4 regions of the Yersinia hibernica genome follow, and region 1 is predicted to be linked to each of the others. Evidence: predicted binding sites of a transcription regulator. Region 1 holds the regulator's gene; each other region holds the start of a gene.

Region 1 (5,416 bases):
CACCAATCAGCAGATTGTTGATCAGCTCAGCACGTTGAAAGTTAACTATAAAGTGCTGGATAACCGTGCTGCTGAAAATGGCGTGGATTGCGCTAAATTGGGTGCTGACTGGGCCTCATGTAATAAGGTATTAATTACTCTGACCAACACCGGGGATGAGATAAAAGGCCAGGACTGGGCCATTTACTTCCATAGCATTCGTCAGATCCTGACGGTAGATAACGACCAATTTACCATTACTCACCTGACCGGTGACCTACACAAAATTGAGCCTAGCGCCAAATTTACCGGCTTCCCGGCGAATCAAGCGGTTGAAATCCCTATCACTGGCGAATACTGGCAGTTATTTGCCACCGACTTTATGCCGCGTTGGTATGCCACTTCAGGTGATGCGCAGCCAAAAGTGCTAAAAAGCACTGATACTGAGGATATTAACGAGTATTTGACTCAATTTACCGGCGATCAATGGAAGCGCACCAAAGACGATAATAATGTGCTGATGACACCGCAATCGCGCTTTAGCAAAAATGAAGCGGTAAAAACATTGGCGGCGGCAAACCTGCGCGGGCAGATTATCCCCACCCCTATGGAAGTGAAGATTCACGCCCAAGATGCTGATTTAACTAAAGGTGTGGCTCTGGATTTGAGTGCATTACCCAAGCCCGCGGCCGAGGCTGCCCAGCAGCGTTTTGAATTACTCGGCCTGACGGCCAACTCTGCCGGGTTCCCGATTAAAACCTCAATCCAGCCGGCGGCCTTTAATGGCGAATTAGCCGTTTCCGGTGCCTATGAGCTGAAAATCGGCGAGCAGGGGGCGCAAGTTATTGGTTTTGACCCCGCCGGGGTGTTCTATGGTTTGCAATCGATTCTTTCTTTAGTGCCGACGGATGGCAGCCAGAAAATAGCGACATTGGAAGCAAAAGATGCGCCGCGTTTTGAATATCGTGGTGTTTTCCTTGATGTCGGCCGTAACTTCAAAACTAAAGATGCGGTGCTGCGTTTACTGGACCAGATGGCGGCATATAAGCTGAACAAATTCCACTTCCACTTGAGTGATGATGAAGGCTGGCGCATTGAGATCCCAGGGCTGCCAGAATTGACAGATGTGGGGAGCAAGCGCTGCCACGATTTGACGGAAAACACCTGTTTACTGCCGCAATTGGGTTCTGGCCCAGAGAGCAATAATCTGGGTTCCGGCCATTTTACCCGTGATGATTATATTGAAATTCTGAAATACGCCAAAGCTCGCCAGATTGAAGTCATTCCTGAAATTGATATGCCCGCTCATGCTCGTGCGGCAGTGGTATCGATGGAGGCGCGTTACAACAATTTGATGAAGCAGGGCAAAGAGCAAGAAGCTAACGAATTCCGCTTGGTTGACCCGACAGATGACTCTAACACCACTTCGGTTCAGTTCTATGAGCGTAAAAGTTATCTGAACCCATGCTTGGATTCTTCAAAACGCTTTGTCGACAAAGTGATTGGCGAAATGGCCCAGATGCACAAAGAAGCGGGGATGCCGCTGACCACCTGGCATTTCGGCGGTGATGAGGCGAAAAACATTCGTCTGGGTGCCGGGTTCCAGGATAAAAATAGCCCGCTTGAGCCGGGTAAAGGCATCATTGATAAGAGTGTGGAAGATAAGCCGTGGGCCAAATCACAGGTATGTCAGGATTGGGTCAAGCAAGGCAAAGTTCAGGATGTTGAGCACCTTTCCAGCCACTTTGCCATTGAAGTCAGCAAGCTGGTTAATGCCCATGGCATCGAAAAAATGCAAGCCTGGCAAGATGGTTTGAAAGATGCCAAAGATGCCAAAGCCTTTGCCACCAAACGGGTTGGCGTTAACTTCTGGGATACTCTCTATTGGGGCGGTGCCGATTCCATCAATGATTGGGCCAACAAAGGTTATGAAGTGGTGGCCTCAAATCCGGATTACGTTTATTTCGATATGCCGTATGAAGTTAACCCAAATGAACGCGGTTACTACTGGGCCACTCGTTTTAATGATGAAGCTAAAGTCTTTAGTTTCGCCCCCGATAACATGCCACAAAATGCTGAAACTTCGGTTGACCGCGACGGTAATCACTTCAGTGCGAAGAGTGATAAGCCATGGCCGGGTGTGCACGGTATTTCTGGGCAATCGTGGAATGAAACCGTGCGGACGGATGAGCAAATGGAGTACATGATTTTCCCACGGGTATTACCTCTGGCTGAACGGGCCTGGCATCGTGCTTCTTGGGAGCAGGATTATAAAGCGGGTCGCGAGTACAGCGGCGCAACGCACATGGTTGATACCAAAGCGTTAAATGCCGATTGGCAGCTATTTGCTAATCTCATGGGTCAACGCGAACTGGCAAAATTGGATAAAGCCGGTATTGCATACCGCTTGCCGGTGCCGGGGGCGCGTGTTGTCAACGGTGTATTGGAAGCCAATATCTCCTTGCCGGGGCTGATTATTGAGTATTCCACTGATGGCGGCCAGCAATGGCACAAATATGATGCCAAGGTTCAGCCTAAAATCAGCGGTGACATGCTGATCCGCTCGAGCAGCCCGGATGGTAAACGTAGTAGCCGCGCGGAGCCGGTTAAAGTTTGATTTTTGTTTTAAACCGCTGTGTCTGATGTTAACTCCTGTTTATCCGATTTTTAGGTAAACATTATTAAGTGAAGTTGAGTTGATGGTTTTCCCCCGGCAAGTCCGGGGTTTTTTTTTGCGTTAGATTTATTTTATGCAGGGAATTGTGGGCGGAGGGTATAAATAATAATGACCACCTGACTCCCGACCGAGGTTATCTCGGATAGCTGGGCGGGAAAGGCGGCCATCTTGCGGATGGGGTATGTTCTGGTCCGGATTAAAAACACACCCTAAGGCTATTGGGTACTTAAAATCTCAGTGCTTAAAATCTCTATACTTTATCGTGCGCAGACTCATTTTCACGGCAATCGCCGGTTTCACAGTGGCCGTACAGATACAGGCTGTGATTGGTCAGCTTGATACCATGCTGTTTAGCAATTTCACGTTGAAGTGACTCAATGGATTCATTACTAAACTCAATCACTTTACCGCAATCCAGGCAAATCAGGTGATCGTGATGATGCTGCTGCGTCAGCTCAAAGACTGATTTGCCGCCCTCGAAATTATGGCGGGTAACAATACCGGCATCATCAAATTGATTTAGGACTCGATACACCGTCGCCAAACCAATTTCTTCACCGATATCGATCAGCTTTTTATAAAGATCTTCCGCGCTGACGTGGTGGCATGCCGGGTCTTGCAACACTTCCAGAATCTTAAGCCGGGGCAGTGTTACTTTAAGGCCAGCGTTTTTTAAGGCTTTGTTGTTGTCAGTCATGCGGATTCAGTCCTGTTACTATCGATTCAAATTAAGGCTGTTCAGCCTATGACATCCGTGGCGCAATAATTACAATTGCGTCTCATTATAGAACTGCTAGCCCCAAATGAAAACCGTGGTTGTTAACAAAGGTATAATTGCACACTTTGTCAGATTAATCATGCAATGTATTGATGAATGGGATTGTTGCATCATTTAAGTATATGGCCGCCAGACGTAACGTTACAAATTTGTAGCGGTTTATTTTCATTTTGCGCGGATGAAGATGCGGATTTGTGGGTGGCTTAACAGAGTATGGCGAGTGTGGGGCGGTAACGAAAACGCGCGGCAATGTAGAACATCAACCTCGCGTTTCCGATTTACCCGTTACACTTCAAGCGGCAAGGCGTTGGTTGCCTGGCTGCTTCTTGAAGGATTTAGCGGGCATGACAAATTAGCCTGCGATCTCGGCCAAATTCAGTTCTTCACTGATTTGTTTTACCCAAGCTTGCACACGTTCATTGGTCAGTTCTGGTTGTCTGTCTTCATCAATGGCTAAACCAATAAAGTGATCATCATCCGCTAAGCCTTTGGAGGCTTCGAAGTGATAGCCGGCGGTTGGCCAGTGGCCGACGATTGCAGCACCGCGCGGTTCAATAATATCGCGCACGGTTCCCATCGCATCACAGAAATATTCTGCATAGTCTTCCTGATCACCACAACCAAACAAGGCGACCAGTTTGCCATTGAAATCAATCTCTTCCAGTGTCGGGAAGAAATCATCCCAATCGCACTGGGCTTCACCGTAATACCAGGTTGGGATCCCGATCAGCAAAATATCGAAGCCTTCCAAATCTTCTTTGCTGCTTTTGGCAATGTCGTGAACCTCAGCAACCTCTTTGCCCAGTTGCTTTTGGATCATCTTGGCAATGTTTTCGGTATTGCCAGTATCGCTGCCAAAGAAAATGCCTACAGTTGCCATATAACTTAATACCTTTTAAATTCAAATAATTGTGAAAATTACCAAGCACTCTGCCCGATAATATAACACATGTATAGGGCGATATAATGCCAGAAAATCTCGCCATGCCGATATCAAGTTTATGCGATATTAAATTTTTGTGAGTCGCTCAACCTTATAACACCATTGCCGATAACCTTCGTGTAACTGAAAGGTTGCAATTTGCGGTGCCAGGGGGAGAACCATCAGATGAAAGTCTGCTGGGAAAGGAGTTGTCGTGAGCTGTATGGAGCGTCCTTTATTGCTTTTCGGTCATCAAATAACACCCGAGCGTCTAACGGTAACTATCCGATATATAAGGGGAACGAGCATGCAGTTGTTAAGAAATATTACTATCAGAGCCGCACTACTTTGGGTACTTGGGGCATTTTGCCTGCTATGGGGTGGGGTATCCGCTTATACATTGTTATCACTGAACCAACTGACACAATCCTCTAATGCTAATAGCGTGTTGGTGGAAAACATGAATTTGGTGAATCAGGGGACGGAACAATACTTTCGGATGGTGACACGCCTTGCCCGTGCAGTGGATTATCGTCAGAGCGGTAACCTGACCGATGCCGATAAAGAACTTAAATCATCCAATGTAGCACTTGAGAATCTGAAAAAAGCGCTAGCGCAGTTTAAAGCCATTGACCATGCACAGCTTGACCCCGCGTTAGTCAGTGCCGTGATTAATGGGTGGAGTGGATTAATTGAGCAAGGTGTTATGCCGCTTTATCAGGCGGCGATGGATAATAATAGTGCGGTTTATCAAGATGTAGCGAAAAAGACCGTCCCCGCGCTGAGCCGCCAATATGGTTCTGTGGCGGAGAGTTTTAATCAGGCGGCATCAAAGGCCATTGGGGTGGCTAAAGAGCAATTTACGCATCTGACAAAAGTGAGCAGCATGATATTAATTGCTGCTTTGGTGGCAGGATTAGTGATTTTATTGGCAACAGACCGCTATCTGCTCGTCAACATGGTTCGCCCATTGGATGATATCCGCGCCCATTTTCGGGTGATTGCTTCAGGCCAACTGGGTCAGCCCATTGCTGATTTTGGCCGCAACTGTGTCGGGCAA
Region 2 (5,416 bases), 1.8 Mb from region 1:
TATGGGAAGATATCAATGACATCGCCCATGTTCATGTTGGCAACATCCACTTCGATTGGCAGGGCACCGGCATCTTCCATGGTGTTAAAGAAGATGGGCGCAATTTTGCTGCCCAGCACCACACCGCCGCCGCGCTTATTCGGCACATAAGGGATGTCGTCGCCCATAAACCACAGCACCGAGTTAGTGGCAGATTTACGCGAAGAACCGGTACCGACCACATCACCGACATACGCCAGCGGGAAGCCTTTTTTGTTCAGTTCTTCAATTTGCTTGATTGGGCCAACACTGCCGGGTTGATCCGGATGAATACCCTCGCGAGCATTTTTCAGCATCGCCAAAGCATGTAATGGGATATCAGGGCGCGACCAAGCATCAGGGGCCGGGGATAAATCATCGGTGTTGGTTTCACCGGTCACTTTAAAAACAGTGACCGTGATTTTTTCAGCCAGAGCTGGGCGAGAAAGATACCACTCGGCATCCGCCCAAGATTGCATCACTTTCTTCGCGTGCACATTGCCCGCTTTGGCTTTTTCTTCCACATCGTAGAAGTTATCAAACATCAGCAAGGTATGAGACAGCGCTTTGCCCGCAATCGGAGCCAGCTTTTCATTATCCAATGCGTCAATCAGTGGGTGGATGTTATAGCCGCCCTGCATAGTACCAAGCAGTTCAATGGCTTTCTCTGCGGTAATCAGAGGAGAGTGGGCTTCGCCTTTGGCAATGGCCGCCAAAAAACCGGCTTTGACGTAAGCTGCTTCATCAACACCGGGTGGTACACGGTTAATCAGCAGATCTAATAAGAATTCTTCTTCGCCCGCAGGCGGATTTTTTAATGATTCAACCAGCGCGGCCATTTGTGATGCATCTAATGGCTTGGGGACGATACCCTCAGCAGCACGCTCGGCTACGTGCTTACGGTAGTCTTCTAGCACGACTCTCTCCTCGCTCTTATTGTCATTTATTTTGCCGGGCTGATGTTACCTCCAGTCATCATCACTGATGCTGTAGGTGTAAGGTCAGATGCCCAGTTTCGCTTAGCCAGCATACCAGTATTTAAACTCAGTGTTAATTCGTTCACATAAAAGCAACATTAAATTTTTGCTGAATCGTTGAGCGTAGTGTAATCATCTTACTTATTGATAATGGCTCTCAACTGACTTGCCGTGGTATAGCAATGCCGTTTGAAAAGTACGGATATAATAACCATAACTAATGAATGGATACCATCTCTCTCTGATGGTCTCGTGTTGTCGGTATGATTTTTATAACGGTGAGGAGCAAATGGAACATTTTGTGGCGCTAAAGAGAGCAGAAACAGCCGATAATGACTGTTTCTGCGGGTTGTGAGGCACTCGTTTTAGAACTGAGTATTCAAGCTAACAAAGAATGTCCGGCCCGGCTCATTGTATGTTGCCGCCCCAGCACCGGCGATATTCGCCACATTCTGGGCATTACCCGCCCGGAATTGGCGCTTATCAAACAGGTTTTCGATGCCGGTGGTAACACTGACATTTTTGGTCACGGTGTAGCTGGTGCTCAGACCAAAGACAGCATATGGACTGACTTCATTCCGCGCTGTACCGGTGACCGGCAGCCCCTGATAGTCATATTTCTTCGGTTTTTGACGACCATACCAGGTCACCGTCGACAGGAAGGACAAATCGTCCGTTGCCTGCCAGCTCACAGAGCTATTCAGGGTAAACTCAGGGGTTATCGATAAGTAATCGCCCGTGGTTTTGTTCTTCGATTCCAGCATGTAGGTCAGGTTGCTGCTCCATTGCACCGTATCGGTGACGGGAACAGTCAAGTTACCCTCCAAACCTTCCACCAAGGCTTTCGGCACATTCTCCCACTTGAAAATATCAGAGTTAGCATAAGCGCCGGTTCCGCCATTGGCGGTGCCGAGAGATATCAAGCCCGGCTCAATCTTATTGCGATAATCATTACGGAAGTATGTAATACCGGCAATAATGCCCTCATTATCGTGGAACTCGAACCCAATCTCTTTATTCACACTGGTTTCAGCAGATAAAGCGTCATTCCCCATCAGATAGCAACTGCCGCCACCGCCATAGCACCCCTGACCACGGCTATATAACAGATAGTTAGGGTTAGTTTGATAGAGATTTGGCGCTTTATAAGCACGCGCTATCCCCATTTTCATGGTGAAGTAATCACCCAGCTCCTGGGACAGATTCAGACCTGGGCTCCAGTTACTGCCCGCGGTGCTGTGATGGTCAAAACGCAGCGCAGGGGTGAGCATGGTGGTATCCGTCAACTCGATATTATCTTCAACAAAGACCGATGCTATCTGGGCCGAGGTGCGGGTATTGCGCCCAGTGCCGGTTAAGCCACTGACACTCCCCCCCTCAGTCGTCGTTTGGGTATTTGAGGTCGGGTCATTCATTTTCTGGTCATTCCATTCGGCACCGACAGTCAGCACCTGATTCACCCCCCACTCAAATGGCAGGTTAATCTCGGAGTGAGCCAAATAGTTGTCCAACTTAATCGTGCTGAAGCTGTTATTAGAGAAAATGCCTTCAGTCCCGCCCGCCAGCCCCTCATTAATGCGCGAGTTGCGTGTATTTTCATACTGAACATAGGAGGTGGTGCTAACACCGCTATCCCAAAAACCACGGTGGGTTAGCGAGAAATTATCGCGATACATCACATTGGTTTCCGCACCGTATAAACTGCGGACAATGGCATTGCTGTTGGTGTTTTGGGTATCACCTGCGTAAATATTCCCCTGGCGACTATAACCTGCCTCAAACTCCAGAGATTGGCCTACCGCGAAGTCCCAGCGCAGTAACCCATTGATATCCTTATTACGTACCCCTTCACGCCCGGCCGGTAATGTTCCTGCCTGATTACCGGTTCGAGCCGATTCATGGCCTGCGTTGATATCCCAATCATCAGCATCAGTTTTATTGTATCCGCCATATAAACGGAAGCTGAGCGTATCACTGAGTGGCCCCATCAAACTGAAGTCGGTACGGCGGGTAGCCCCTTCTTCACTGTGCTGCGGCAGGTTCATGTAAGCATTCCAGCTACCGTGCAGCTCTTTATCCGGCTGTTTGGTGATGATATTCACCACGCCACCGGCGGCACCATTGCCATAGCGAGCCGCGGCAGGGCCACGCAATACTTCGATTTTTTCGACCATATTGGCGGGCACCCAGTTGGTATCACCACGGGTATCGCGCTCGCCACGCCAGCCATATCGCACCGCATTGCGGCTTGAAACCGGAATGCCGTCAATCATAATTAGTGTGTTTTCTGGCCCCATACCGCGAATATCAATCTGGCGGTTATTGCCGCGCTGGCCACTGGCTGAGTTACCGGAAAGGTTAACACCGGGCATGGTACGGATAATTTCGGACAAATCATTGGCAGGTGGGCGTTTGCGGATATCTTCCGCGGTAATCGTTGATGCGCCCAGAGCTTGACGAACTTGCTGTTGGGCCGTCACCACCAACTTATCGCCTGATGCCGTATTGCCCTCTGCTGCTGTAGTGTGTGTTTTTTCTATCGCGGCTGTATCAGACTCCGCCGGAGTGGTATCTTGTGTCTGCGCCCAAAGCGGAGTGGAGATACACAGGCCAATTAAGCTCGCCAGGGTTGTCAGAGAGCGCCGCTGCCATTTTACTTTCATTACACTTTCCCCGATGCAAAAGCCCACAACAAATGTCAGCAGAGGAAAATCTCTACCAATCTATTCATGGAGCAACAAAAACGAACAAGATTGATAATTATTTTCATTATCAATTCATCTTGCTAATTGTTACATTTGCCATCAGAAAAAAGGTTTGTGTAAACAGCAAAGCTCTTTGTCAGAACGTCAATGTCAGTGGAGAATTTGTTATGCCGGCGGTGAAAAGAAATAATTTACGCAATGTGTCCCCCTCAGCTAAACCCATTTACCGTGACCAAATTGTGCAGCAGTCCAATTTAGTTGCCAGTGATTATCAGTTGAGCGGAGCGAAATCATTGCCCACTGACCCGGTATTATATGGCGATTTTCAGGTGTTGCGCTTGAACCCACACCTGATTCTGCATACCGCCAACGTCACTAATCTCTATGATATTAAAACGCAAAATCGGCTCAATCCCGCCCTGAAGCTGGCGATGGTGGTTAGTGGTAGCGCGCATATCTCATTTGGCGGTAAGCAACTGCATTTGCAGGAAAAAGGCGATGCCTCTCTGGTGTCATTAACGGAAAACACCCTATTTACTCGCCACGGTAAGAACAACAGCCATGAGCGCACTCTAACACTCACCTTTGACCGCGAATGGTTGTATGGTGATTTACTGCCGCAAGCTGGCGGTTGGGACGCGCTGTACAACTTTACTCAGCAGCATTTGGCGATTCATTTGTGGCGTCCATCCATCAATGCTCAAGCCATCGCCCAGAAAATAGCCAGCGCCGCGCCTTTTTCAACGCCACTGGAGCGGTTACAGTGGGAAACTCAATGTATCGGTTTGATTATTGAAGCTTTTAGTTCACTGGAGCAGCAAGCCCAACAACAAAATAAAATGTCATTACGGGGCTTGAACCGTGTTCAGCAAGTACGCGATTGGTTGGAGAGTGGCGAGGCCGACCACTTATCAATGAGTGAGTTAGCGCGCTTGGTGAATATGAGCCAAAGTACATTACAGCGGCGTTTTCGCGAAAACTACAACATTACAGTATTTGAATATTTGCGCCATTGCCGCTTGAAACGCGCTATGTTGGCCCTCCAGAAAGAGGGTATCAGTATTGATCAAGCGGCCACTATTGCCGGTTATACCAGCTCGGCGAATTTTGCTACCGCACTGCGCCGAACATTTAATCTCACCCCCAGCCAAATTCGTGAGGGTATCTATCCTTAATTAGCAGCATAATAAATTATTCATGTTCAGAAATTAAATTATCTATTATATAAAATAGAATATACATATCACCTTGATTTAAACTACCTTTAGATATCGGCTAACAATAGGCAGTTATATATATAGCTAATGGGTTATTCAAATGATTAAGAGGTGAATATGAATTCAGAGGTAAAATCATTAACCATTCTGTGTACATTATTATTGACTAACACTGGCTATTCCCGCGAAGTCAAACCTGTATGGCAATCTAATAAAGAAAGTTGGTCAACTTATCAATCACGACATTGTAAATGGGAACAAGGTATTACGTGTAGACATGTCCCCCAGGATCAGGGGAAAACGCCCCCCCAATCTGCCGAAGATGTTGCTCTTGAAGTCGGTATCGGTGTATTGACCATGGGGCCAACGCCGCAGCCGAGGGGGTTCAAAGTCGGTATTGGGAGCAAGCCTATCATGCGTGGCGTCAAGCCGAGAATTGTAGTATCACAACCTCCGCCGCGGATAAATATAAATACTGAGCGAGTGCCGCTGCTCTCAC
Region 3 (5,416 bases), 1.0 Mb from region 1:
TAAATCTACCCCTTTGAGGATCTCGTTACCTTCCACACTCACTTTTAAATTCTTGATGCTTAACATAAGGTTCCTTGGTGCGCAGAAGCGCAAAACTTGACATATGCAGCGAACGCTTAACCGACACTGTGTTCCAGGCTAATCGCTAACAATTTTTGTGCTTCAACAGCAAACTCCAACGGCAACTCGGAGAATACATCCTTACAAAAACCATTAACAATCATTGAGATGGCATCATCTTCGCTGATGCCGCGCTGCAAACAATAAAACAGTTGGTCATCACCAATTTTTGAGGTTGTCGCTTCGTGCTCCAATTGCGCCGAGTTATTGCGCACTTCCACATATGGGAAAGTGTGAGCGCCAGAGTCCGGGCCAATTAGCATCGAGTCACATTGCGTGAAATTACGGGCGTTATCCGCACCGGGCAGTATTTTCACCAAACCACGATAGGTATTTTGGCTATGACCGGCAGAGATCCCCTTGGCGATAATTGTTGATTTGGTGTTTTTGCCAATGTGGATCATTTTGGTGCCAGTATCCGCCTGCTGATGACCGTTAGTTAGGGCGACAGAGAAAAACTCACCGATGGAGTTATCGCCCTGCAAAATCACACTGGGGTATTTCCAAGTAATGGCCGAACCGGTCTCTGATTGAGTCCACGACATTTTCGACCCGGCCCCTTCACACAATGCGCGCTTGGTCACAAAATTGAGAATGCCGCCCGTGCTGTCAGCCCCAGCAAACCAGTTCTGCACGGTGGAATATTTCACTTCTGCATTTTTATGCAAAATGACCTCAACCACTGCCGCATGTAACTGATAACTATCACGAACGGGTGCAGAGCATCCTTCGATATAACTGACATAGCTGTCTTCGTCGGCAATCAAAATAGTGCGCTCAAACTGCCCGGTTTTGGCGGCGTTAATGCGAAAGTAGGTCGAGAGCTCCATCGGGCAACGCACACCTTTGGGGACATAGACAAAGGTGCCGTCAGAGGCCACCGCGGCATTGAGTGCGGCAAAAAAGTTATCTTTGGCCGGCACCACGGAGCCCAAATACTTACGCACTAAATCTGGGTATTCCTGAATGGCTTCGCCGAAAGAGCAAAAAATAATGCCCTGCTCGGCCAGTTTGCCCCGGTAAGTGGTCGCCACCGAAACGGAGTCAAAAATGGCGTCAACGGCCACCTCAGCCCCTTCACGCACCGGAACCCCTAACTGGGCAAAAGCAGATTCCACCTCGGCGGTGAGGTACTCATTCAGCGCCTGCTCAGACAGATCTCGTGGCGCTGCACTGTCGGCAGATGATTGTTGTACCGCTCCGGGCTGCGAATCACAGCTATCATCACAGCTGCCACATGACGGCGCGGAGTAATAGCTATAATCCTGATAATCCAGGCTGTTATAATGTGCTTTCAGCCAGTGCGGCTCTTCCATTTCCAGCCAGCTGCGATAGGCACCGAGACGAAATTCCAACATCCATTCCGGTTCATTACGCTTCGCTGAAATGGCGCGAATGACATCCTCATTGAGGCCTTTCGCCAATTCATCAGTCGCAAGTTGTGTAAAAAAACCTTCTTTGTAGCGACCATCGCTGACCCAAGCCTGCACATCATCTGGAACTTCTACATTGCTTCGTGTCATTTCGTTTACATCGCTCAAACGCCAAAACTCTCGCCACACCCGCAGGAATGCTGAGCTTTAGGATTATTAAATTTAAAAATCTGATTGAGTCCTTCGCGGACATAATCCACCTCGGTGCCATCGATAAACGGCATCGCTTTCAACGGCACATAAAGCTTGGCGCTACCGTGCTCGAACACCAATACATCACTGGCTGGCTCCTTAGCCATATCCATTACATAAGCAAACCCAGCACAACCAGATTGCTTGACCCCAAGCTGTAACCCTTTTATTTCAGGGTCTTGCTGCATGAGACGCGTAATTTGTGCCGCGGCACTGTCGGTTATCGTCACGCCCTGCCAAACATTATCATCGAGGGAAAATGTCCCGACTGATTCCTGTTGCATATGCCCTACCTTATCTTTTAATCACATATCGATTAGCTGGCTGATTATAGGTAAATCAACACAGATTGTTCACAATGGTAGTGATAATAATTATCACTTCAACCGTTTGTTTTGCAGGGATATTAAGAAAAGTGCCGTTTAGACCCCAAATGAGGCGGCAACGAATAAGCATGCTGCGATGGCCGGAGAAGTCTGGATAGACAAGTACACTTTTATCGCCATGAAATAAAAGAATAATTATGACAGCGATGCTCGAATCCCTTGCTATATCAGAGGCTAATCGTCGTTAGCCCCAGTATTTTTAAACATTCATAAAAAATACCTATTTCTGAATTAATTTTAGCTGAAAACCCCCTCAGGGGAAACCTATCAGAGAGATTCACCACATTTATCGAATTAACAAAATACTCCGGGATAAAGCAACAGAAGGATGGCGATGGCGATGGCGATGTATGTTGCTGCAAGCTGACCCATAGCCCGAAGCAACATATCAATTAGTATTATGGAGGGTTATTCCGTGGGCGATAACACCGCGGTGGTTAAGCGGGAAGTGCAACACAGGCGGTTTTGTTCATCAAAAATCTCAATCTGCCACACCTGATGGCGGCGGCCAACATGAATAGCACGACAACAGCCACGTACCTTGCCAGAGCGGGCCGCTTTGATATGGTTGGCATTGACCTCCAACCCCACTATCTGTTGCCCCGGTGTGGTACATAAATACCCGGCCATAGAACCCAGCGACTCTGCTAACACCACCGACGCCCCACCATGCAGCAAGCCAAAGGGTTGTGTTGTCCGGTGGTCAACCGGCATGGTGGCTTCCAGTTCGTCGTCGGAAAATCGAGTAAACTCAATACTCAAATGCCCGACCATACAGTCTTGGCTTTGCTGATTTAACTGTTCGAGTGTCGCCGTGCGTTTCCAAAGCATGCTCTCTCCTTATCCTTCATATTTGAAATTGCAGCAGTATTAGCTGCTTTCAGATATTAGACCAGTTCAAGCAATGCCTGCAATGGATGCCGCAACCCGTTGCCTTCAATGCGCTTAACTTGACTGCGACACGAGTACCCGGTGGCTAAACAACGTTTACTCGGCAGCTTTTGCAATGCCTGTTGCCAGGATAATGCATAAATACCTAAGGAATTATCCATGTTCTTCACTTCATGGCCATAAGTACCTGCCATGCCGCAGCAACCAACACTGACGTTTTCCAACTTGGCACCGTAACGGGAGAATATGGCAGCCCAATGCTGACTGCTCGCCGGCAAAGCGGTGGTTTCAGTGCAATGGCCGAATAGATACCATGATTCACCGCTCAGGTGTTGCTCTGGCTGTTCAGCTAGCGCCACCTGCAACCATTCATGCACCAATTGCACTTTGAAGTCACCACGGGAATCACCTAAAATCTCTTTATATTCATCGCGATAACACAGCACCAACGCCGGATCAACCCCGACCATTGGCATCCCCAGCAGCGCAATGCGATTCAGGAAATCCGCCGTTTTCCGGGCTGTTTTAGCAAACCGTTGTAAGAACCCTTTGATATGCTGCGCCTTGCCGTTAGGTGAGAATGGCAGCAATACCGGATTAAACCCCAGTTTCTCCACCAGCCGGACAAAATCGACCACCACTTGGGCATCGTAGTAACTGGTAAAAGGGTCTTGCACTATCAAAACATGCTGGCGGCGCTCGGAATCGGGCAGTTTTTCCAACTGTTCCAAGGTCATGGTGCTGGCATAATGACCGGATAAGGACTGCTTCAGGCTGGGGCTGGACAGCAGCGGCAAGTCCACCATGCCAATGCTTTTGCGGCTTAACGCGCCGACCCACGGCTGTTTCAGGAAGAAGTTAAACACGCTGGGCGCTTTCGCCATCAGCGGGGCGTAGCCCTCGACACTGGCAACGACGTAATCACGCAGTGGGCGATGATAACGGGTGTGATACAGCTGCAGGAAACGGGAACGGAACCCCGGCACATCAATTTTTATCGGGCATTGGGTCGAGCAAGCTTTGCATGCCAGACAGCCGGACATCGCCTCTTTGACCTCATGAGAGAAATCATAATCCCCCTGGCGGGCATGCCAAGTATTGCGCGTTTTTTCAATTAACCCGCGCAAACTTGGCCGCTTGGTCGCCAGCCCATGCTCCAACGCCACCGGGTCAACTCCTTGCTCGGCTAACAGCCGCAGCCACTCGCGCACCAAGGCAGCCCGCCCTTTAGGCGAATGAATTCGGTCGCCGGTGATTTTCATTGACGGGCACATCGGGCTGCGGACATCAAAGTTAAAGCACAGCCCGTTGCCATTGCACTCCATCGCGCCACGGAATGATGTTCTGACCGCCAGCGGGATACGCCGGTCCAGGGTGCCGCGCTTATCCGAAGTATCCACTTTCATCATCGGCGCATCACTGGCCAAAGGAGAGCAAATTTTGCCGGGATTGAGCCGATTATCGGGGTCAAATGCTGATTTTATCTGCCGCAATTCATGATAAAGCACATCACCAAAGAACTCTGGGCTGTATTCTGCCCGGAAACCTTTACCATGCTCGCCCCACAGCAGCCCGCCATAGCGCGCCGTCAACTGCACCACTTGGTCCGAAATCTGCTTCATCAGCATCTCTTGCTGCGGATCACACATATCCAGTGCTGGACGAACATGCAACACGCCGGCATCGACATGGCCAAACATACCGTAGGCCAGATGATGGCTGTCCAATAATTGCCGGAATTCGACGATATAATCGGCTAAATGTTGTGGCGGTACACAGGTGTCCTCGGCGAACGGAATAGGTTTAGCTTGCCCTTTACTGTTACCCAGCAGCCCCACGGCTTTTTTACGCATCCCATAAATGCGCTCAATTCCGGCTAATTCACTGCAAATTTGGTAGCCAATAACCCCGCCCTCACGGGCCGCCATCAAATCATCCAACCGCTGACACAGAGACGCCATTTGGCTGTCAATCAGCGCCTTATCATCGCCGGCGAACTCAACAATATTCAGCCCCAGCATCTCTTTATCGGGCACATCAGTAATCAGTGCTTTGACCGAGTGCCAAACAATATCCTCTTTCGCCAGGTTGAGGACTTTGGAATCCACAGTTTCCACTGACAGCGCGTTGGCCTCCACCATAAAAGGGGCATTGCGCAACGCGGAATCAAAGGAGTCATACTTCACATTCACTAAGCGACGCACTTTCGGCAGCGGGGTAATATCCAAGGTGGCTTCGCTAATGAAAGCCAAAGTGCCCTCTGCTCCCGTTAAAATTCTTGTCAAGTCAAAGGTTTGCAGGTCATCACTGAATACGTGGCGCAAGTCATAACCGGTGAGAAAACGATTTAATTGGGGGAATTTCTCCACAATCAGCGCCCGCTGCTCACGACAG
Region 4 (5,416 bases), 2.3 Mb from region 1:
AACCATCATTTCAGGATATAAATCCGAAGCCAAAAATGCAGATATTCCGCCTTTCAAACTGAATATTTGCGAGTGCGGCAGTTTATTTGCCAACAGACTGGCAGCCCTTTGGCTACGAACGCCGGACTGACAATACAAAATAATAGGCACATCATTGCGACATTCATTATCGATACTTTCTATCTCAGCAAGTGGAATATGTTCCCCGCCGATAGAGACCTGCTCACGCTCATGTGATTCGCGAACATCAATCAGATGGATAACCGTATAGGCATGAATAAGATCATTAAACTCCTCAAGGCTCATAATAAATTGATCTGATACTGCGGAACTGCCACACACCATAGGCATTTCTTCCAGTATTTGAGACCAGTTAGGGTCTCTTAATGGATTATCCAACGAGGTAGAAAAATGGGTCACGTATTCAATGTGTAGATAGGGTCATTGCAGGTAATGCTCACGCTCAATGAACGTGCCGATTATCTTGTCATGCATTTCTGCCGATTTTGAGTACCCAAGCGTTTTGCGATTCAGTCGTTTTAACCGGTTACGAAGATTCAGGTTTTTGCGTTCAATCCGCTGGGTGTAAAGCTTACCTGTGATGTCTTTTGTAGCCGGTAACATCTCATAAGCACTGAAGTTGTCTGTACACCAGAAGGCGACTCTGAAGCCCGACAGTAAACCCAGTAATTTGCACTGCGTCATTTTGCTCCTGCGCCCAAAAGCATGAGCAACAATACGTTTGAGACGAGGCTCCCATGCATACCACAGCCAACGCTGACGCTTTTTATTGCCAACAAACGACCACATTTCATCAACTTCACAGATAAGCTGAATTTGCAGGTTATCCAGAGGAAGCGTGGTTACAACTCTCGGCGAGAGTTTTTTAGTGTGCGCACAACGGCATTAATGCTGATATGTAAAGCTCGGGCAGTGTCTCGAATACCGGCATTGTTCATTGCAAGGTCGACAATTTGTGATTTCATGCCGGGTTGGCAGGCGCGATAAGCATAATCGAGCTGGAAAGTACGGCAGCACGACTGGCACCGATAGCGCTGAAGCATGGCCTTACCCAGGCCATGCTTTTTAACAGATTCGATTTGCTCACAAAACGGGCATTTTACGTCAACTTTAGCCATCAGATGCACACTTCAAAAAGAGTGATTCTACCGCATGATCAACACATTGAATACTTGACCAGTAAATCAGAAGTCGTAACCTACTGTCGCTTGCACAGAGCGCTCTGCCCCCCAGTAGCAATAGGAGGTGTTGTAGCAGGCCGCGACGTACTTCTTGTCGGCGATATTATTCACATTCAATTGCACAAACGCGCCTTTCAGCGAAGCAGCCCAAGTGCCCAAATCGGCGCGAACAGAAGCATCACCCAGTGTGTAAGAAGGCACTCGCAAGGTATTGGCATCATCAGCCCACTGCTTGCCAATGTAGCGGATACCGGCACCAACATTGATGCCATAACCCGCTTCATATTGCGCCCACAGCGAAGCCATATTGGATGGTGCTAATACCGGTGTGTTGCCATCATTCCCATCAATAGCATCTTTGAATTTCACACGGTTATAGGTGTAGCCCGCAATCACACTCAGCCGCTCATTAATCTGGCTTCGAGCTTCAAGCTCCAGCCCCTGTGAATTCACCTTACCTGCTGGCACATAATAAGTGGCGGGCACGGCACGGTTTGCCACATCATTTTGGGTCAGGTCATATAACGCGGCGGAATAGAGTGAAGAACTGCCCGGCGGTTGATATTTAATCCCCACTTCATACTGCTCGCTGGTCATCGGCTTGAGCAGTTTTTGCTGAGCATCCGGGAATAAACTTGGAGTGATAGCTTGGCTATAACTCACATACGGTGAAATGCCACTATCAAAACCATACAGCAATGAAGCGCGCCCACTGGCGTGTTTATCGGTGCGCTCATCCGTACTGTTGGCGGTCTTATTGATATTTTCCGTTTTCATCCGATCATAACGGCCAGACAAATTCAGATGCCAATTATCCAGCTTTATTTCATCTTGCAGATAAATGCCACTCTGCTCATAGCGGCGATTTAAATAGGATGAATTGATGCCAGGAGTCGTCAGCAAATAATCGCGGTACAGTGTGCTGCCACCAGAAATACCGGTGTAAGGATTCAATGTGGTAGCAAACGCACTGTCGCTACGTAGATTGTTGCTGAATTTTTGAAAATCAAAACCGAGTAACACTTTGTGTGCAACCGTCGCCGTAGCGAAATCAGCAGCCAGTTGATTATCAACAGCAAATGCATTGAGAGAGGCGTCTTCGCCAGAATAATAGCGATTCATGAGAGTGCGGTCGCTATTCCAGCCCCCCTGATAAACCTGCTCTAACTGACTATTAGCATGGGTATAGCTGGCATTTTGTCGGAAAGACCAAACATCATCAAATTTATGTGCAAATTCATAACTGTAGATTTGCTGCCAACGTTTAAATACGTTGTGATTGGTTTCACCATCAAAGAAACCGCGACTTAACTTCTGCCCATAAATACTGCCATCGGCAGGAACCGCACTGTGGTAGCCGCCAGAGGGGTCTTTTTGCAAATTAGCGCGCAATAACAGTGACGTGTTTTCATCCGGTTGCCACAATAATGACGGCGCAATTGCATAGCGCTCTTCGCGTTGATGGTCATACATGGTGTTGCTATTACGGGTGATCCCCGTTAAGCGAAAGGCCCAATGTTCGGCAATCGCATCGGTATAATCAAAGGCGACATTTTGCGTATTGTGATTACCGGCAGTCAGGCGAAAATGGCCCTCAGAGGTAAATTGTGGGCGTTTGGACGTCATCATCACCAAGCCACCGGGGATACTTTGACCATACAATGCCGAGGACGGGCCTTTGATAACATCAATACGTTCGAGGAACCACGGATCGACCTGCAACACATTATAACTGCCGCCATCGCTGAGCAGCCGCAGCCCATCCAGGAAAGTGTTGTTCACATCACCGCCATGAAAACCGCGCAAAGCAATAGTGTCATAACGAGTCGCGCCGCCGGAAAAACCGGTGAAGACACCGGGCGTGTAATTCAGCGCCTGGTTAACCGTCGCCACATTTTGATCATCCATTTGCTGGCGGGTAATGACCGACACTGACTGCGCAGTCAGAATTAACGGCTGGTCAGTTTTTGTTGCCCCTTTGGTGGTTTTGGCGGTGTAACCCAAGGTGGGTAAATCTGCTGCGTGGCCTGCTTTAGCAGTCACTTCTATTGTGTCATCAGCCATGGCAGTGCATGGCATAAAAATAGCCAGTGAGCACAACGCGGCAGAACGCTTTATTAAAAAAGCCGAGAACATAGTTATCTTCCCCAGATAATTATCCCCAAAAAACTTGGCGTTATTGGTTGACGGCAAGTCACAAGGGTATAGGCATATAAAATAGAGGGTGATTAATCAGCATCCATGCTATTTCCGCAGGGCAAACTCTCTTACCTGCGCGCCACATATCGTGGGTCCATAAGTGCAGCGCACAATTTATTAAATGAGAGCGTTAATTACAATGATAATTATTATCTTTATTATTTAATATTGTGAAAGTAATTATCAGAGTAAGATTATTCAGTCAGCCGTCGTCTATGCCACAATAGCTTTCTGCTAGGCTTAACGGCATAGCTCTACATATTAACGGGTTTATTGTGGCACTCACTTTGGGGCTGACAGGCTTTATGGAAAAGAATGGGTATTTAGTTTCACCGCGGCGCGATTCCCTGCAATTTCTGCTACGAACATGCCCAGTACGAACATATCTGCGGCTAACATTTCTACTGATTGCGCTTATTTTTACGGCAACAACCGGCACGGTTTTGGCGGCAACAACCGCAGATAACACCGCCGCAAGCAGTGAAGAGCCGGCCAAACCCGCGATATCCGTACAGTTAATTAGCCTGCAAAAACAATTAGATAAAATAAAGCAGAATGTTTCTGTCAGTACATCTGATAGCGAGTTGAATGCGCTAAAAGAAACATCGCTCGCGCTGGTGCGAGATGCCAACATACTGCTGGAAGACCTGAAGCCCAAACTAGAGCAACTGCAAACACAATTGGATGTTTTAGGCCCGCCGCCGTCGGCTGGAGCACTGGCTGAAACCCCGGTAGTGGCCCAACAGCGCCGGGTTCTCAATACCCGGAAAGTCCAGTTGGATGGCCAGAATGATCAGGCCCAAGCCATCAAGACCAATGCAGAAAATCTGGCGACGCAAATTATCGCCTTACGGCATTCAGCATTGAAGACCCAAATCGCCCTCAACTCCGGCAGTATTCTGGGTGCGCATTTCTGGGCGCCTATCATTAATCCCAATGCAGATGACGATCAACGGCTGAAAGATTTTATCCAAGAACTGGCGGATGCCTGGAGTGCAGCTTGGGAGCCAGAATGGCGGGTTGGCACCACGATATACCTGCTGCTGGCGCTGTCTATTAGTGTTTTTGGGTTTAAATTCCTCGACAATTTGACCGCCTGGTTCTGTACCAAATGCCTGCCACAAGGCCCATTGCGCCGCAGTTTTATGGCATCCGCCACCACACTTTATACCGTGTTGATTACCGTCACGGTGGCACAATGCATCATCCAGACATTCACTCGCACGCCAGATGTATCATTGGTTGTGATGAATTTTTCGCAAGTTTTTGTTCAGCTAATGTTTTTCTCCGCACTGGTGGCCGGTCTTGGGCGAGCATTCTTATCTAATCAGCGCCCCTCATGGCGATTGCCCGCCATTGCGGATGAAGTCGCCGCCTCACTGACGTTATTTCCGCCGCTATTAGCCATCTGCATTATGATTTTTGGTGCGATTGATCAGATGAACAATATGATCAATATCAGCGTGTCGGGGACAATTTTTGGTAACGGTATATCAGCCCTGTTAATGGCTCTCACCGCAGCGATTATTCCCTTACGAGCCAACCGAATACGGCGTAATTTGGTGGCCAATGGTGAGAAACCCGAGGCTTATTCCACACTGGCGGGGTTAATTCATGTCGCTATCGGCATAACTGCATTGGCCATATTACTGTCACTGTTAGTGGGCTATATCGCACTGGCGAAATTTTTGAGTTATAAACTGGTCTGGAGCTGTTTAGTCCTCGCCTGTCTATATTTACTGACCCACCTCTGTGTTGATTTAGCCGAGAGTATTTTTTCACCCACTAGCCGTGCCGGGAAGGCGATTAAGCAATCACTGAATATTGACGATCGCCATTTGTCACAAGCCGCTACATTATTATCCGCCACCAGCAAAGTGTTGCTGATATTGCTGGCCGCTCTTGCTCTACTCGACGGTACTTTTGGCTCGACCACGCCAATTTCACTGCTACAAAAGGCCGTTGAGCTATTAAGTGGTGAGGGGCTGGAAGATTTAAATATTGTCCCAGCTAAT

What was found. Region 1 encodes Fur, which represses iron uptake genes when iron is present. Its sites were predicted from a motif close to ATAATAATGAGAACNACTATCAA; they were not measured.
Region 2: a site for Fur is predicted at 3,749-3,771, ahead of D5F51_RS04370 (TonB-dependent siderophore receptor). Genes of this name have one in related genera too.
Region 3: a site for Fur is predicted at 2,263-2,285, ahead of sufA (Fe-S cluster assembly scaffold SufA). Genes of this name have one in related genera too.
Region 4: a site for Fur is predicted at 3,541-3,563, ahead of D5F51_RS01865 (TonB-dependent siderophore receptor). Genes of this name have one in related genera too.

What each region holds. Positions count from the first base shown of each region.
Region 1 covers NZ_CP032487.1:2,697,705-2,703,120, reverse strand. Annotated here, with positions in the region: gene D5F51_RS12790 (beta-N-acetylhexosaminidase) at 1-2,596, shown strand, start outside; gene fur (ferric iron uptake transcriptional regulator) at 2,907-3,353, opposite strand; gene fldA (flavodoxin FldA) at 3,787-4,314, opposite strand; gene D5F51_RS12775 (methyl-accepting chemotaxis protein) at 4,664-5,416, shown strand, end outside.
Region 2 covers NZ_CP032487.1:904,113-909,528, reverse strand. Annotated here, with positions in the region: gene acnB (bifunctional aconitate hydratase 2/2-methylisocitrate dehydratase) at 1-935, opposite strand, end outside; gene D5F51_RS04370 (TonB-dependent siderophore receptor) at 1,361-3,658, opposite strand; gene D5F51_RS04365 (helix-turn-helix transcriptional regulator) at 3,868-4,875, shown strand; gene D5F51_RS04360 (hypothetical protein) at 5,035-5,416, shown strand, end outside.
Region 3 covers NZ_CP032487.1:1,676,962-1,682,377, reverse strand. Annotated here, with positions in the region: gene sufC (Fe-S cluster assembly ATPase SufC) at 1-66, opposite strand, end outside; gene sufB (Fe-S cluster assembly protein SufB) at 117-1,643, opposite strand; gene sufA (Fe-S cluster assembly scaffold SufA) at 1,658-2,029, opposite strand; gene D5F51_RS07925 (hotdog fold thioesterase) at 2,540-2,962, opposite strand; gene ydiJ (D-2-hydroxyglutarate dehydrogenase YdiJ) at 3,019-5,416, opposite strand, start outside.
Region 4 covers NZ_CP032487.1:388,286-393,701, reverse strand. Annotated here, with positions in the region: gene D5F51_RS01875 (rhodanese-like domain-containing protein) at 1-351, opposite strand, end outside; one part of gene D5F51_RS01870 (IS1 family transposase) at 442-890, opposite strand; one part of gene D5F51_RS01870 (IS1 family transposase) at 890-1,139, opposite strand; gene D5F51_RS01865 (TonB-dependent siderophore receptor) at 1,206-3,338, opposite strand; gene D5F51_RS01860 (DUF3772 domain-containing protein) at 3,707-5,416, shown strand, end outside.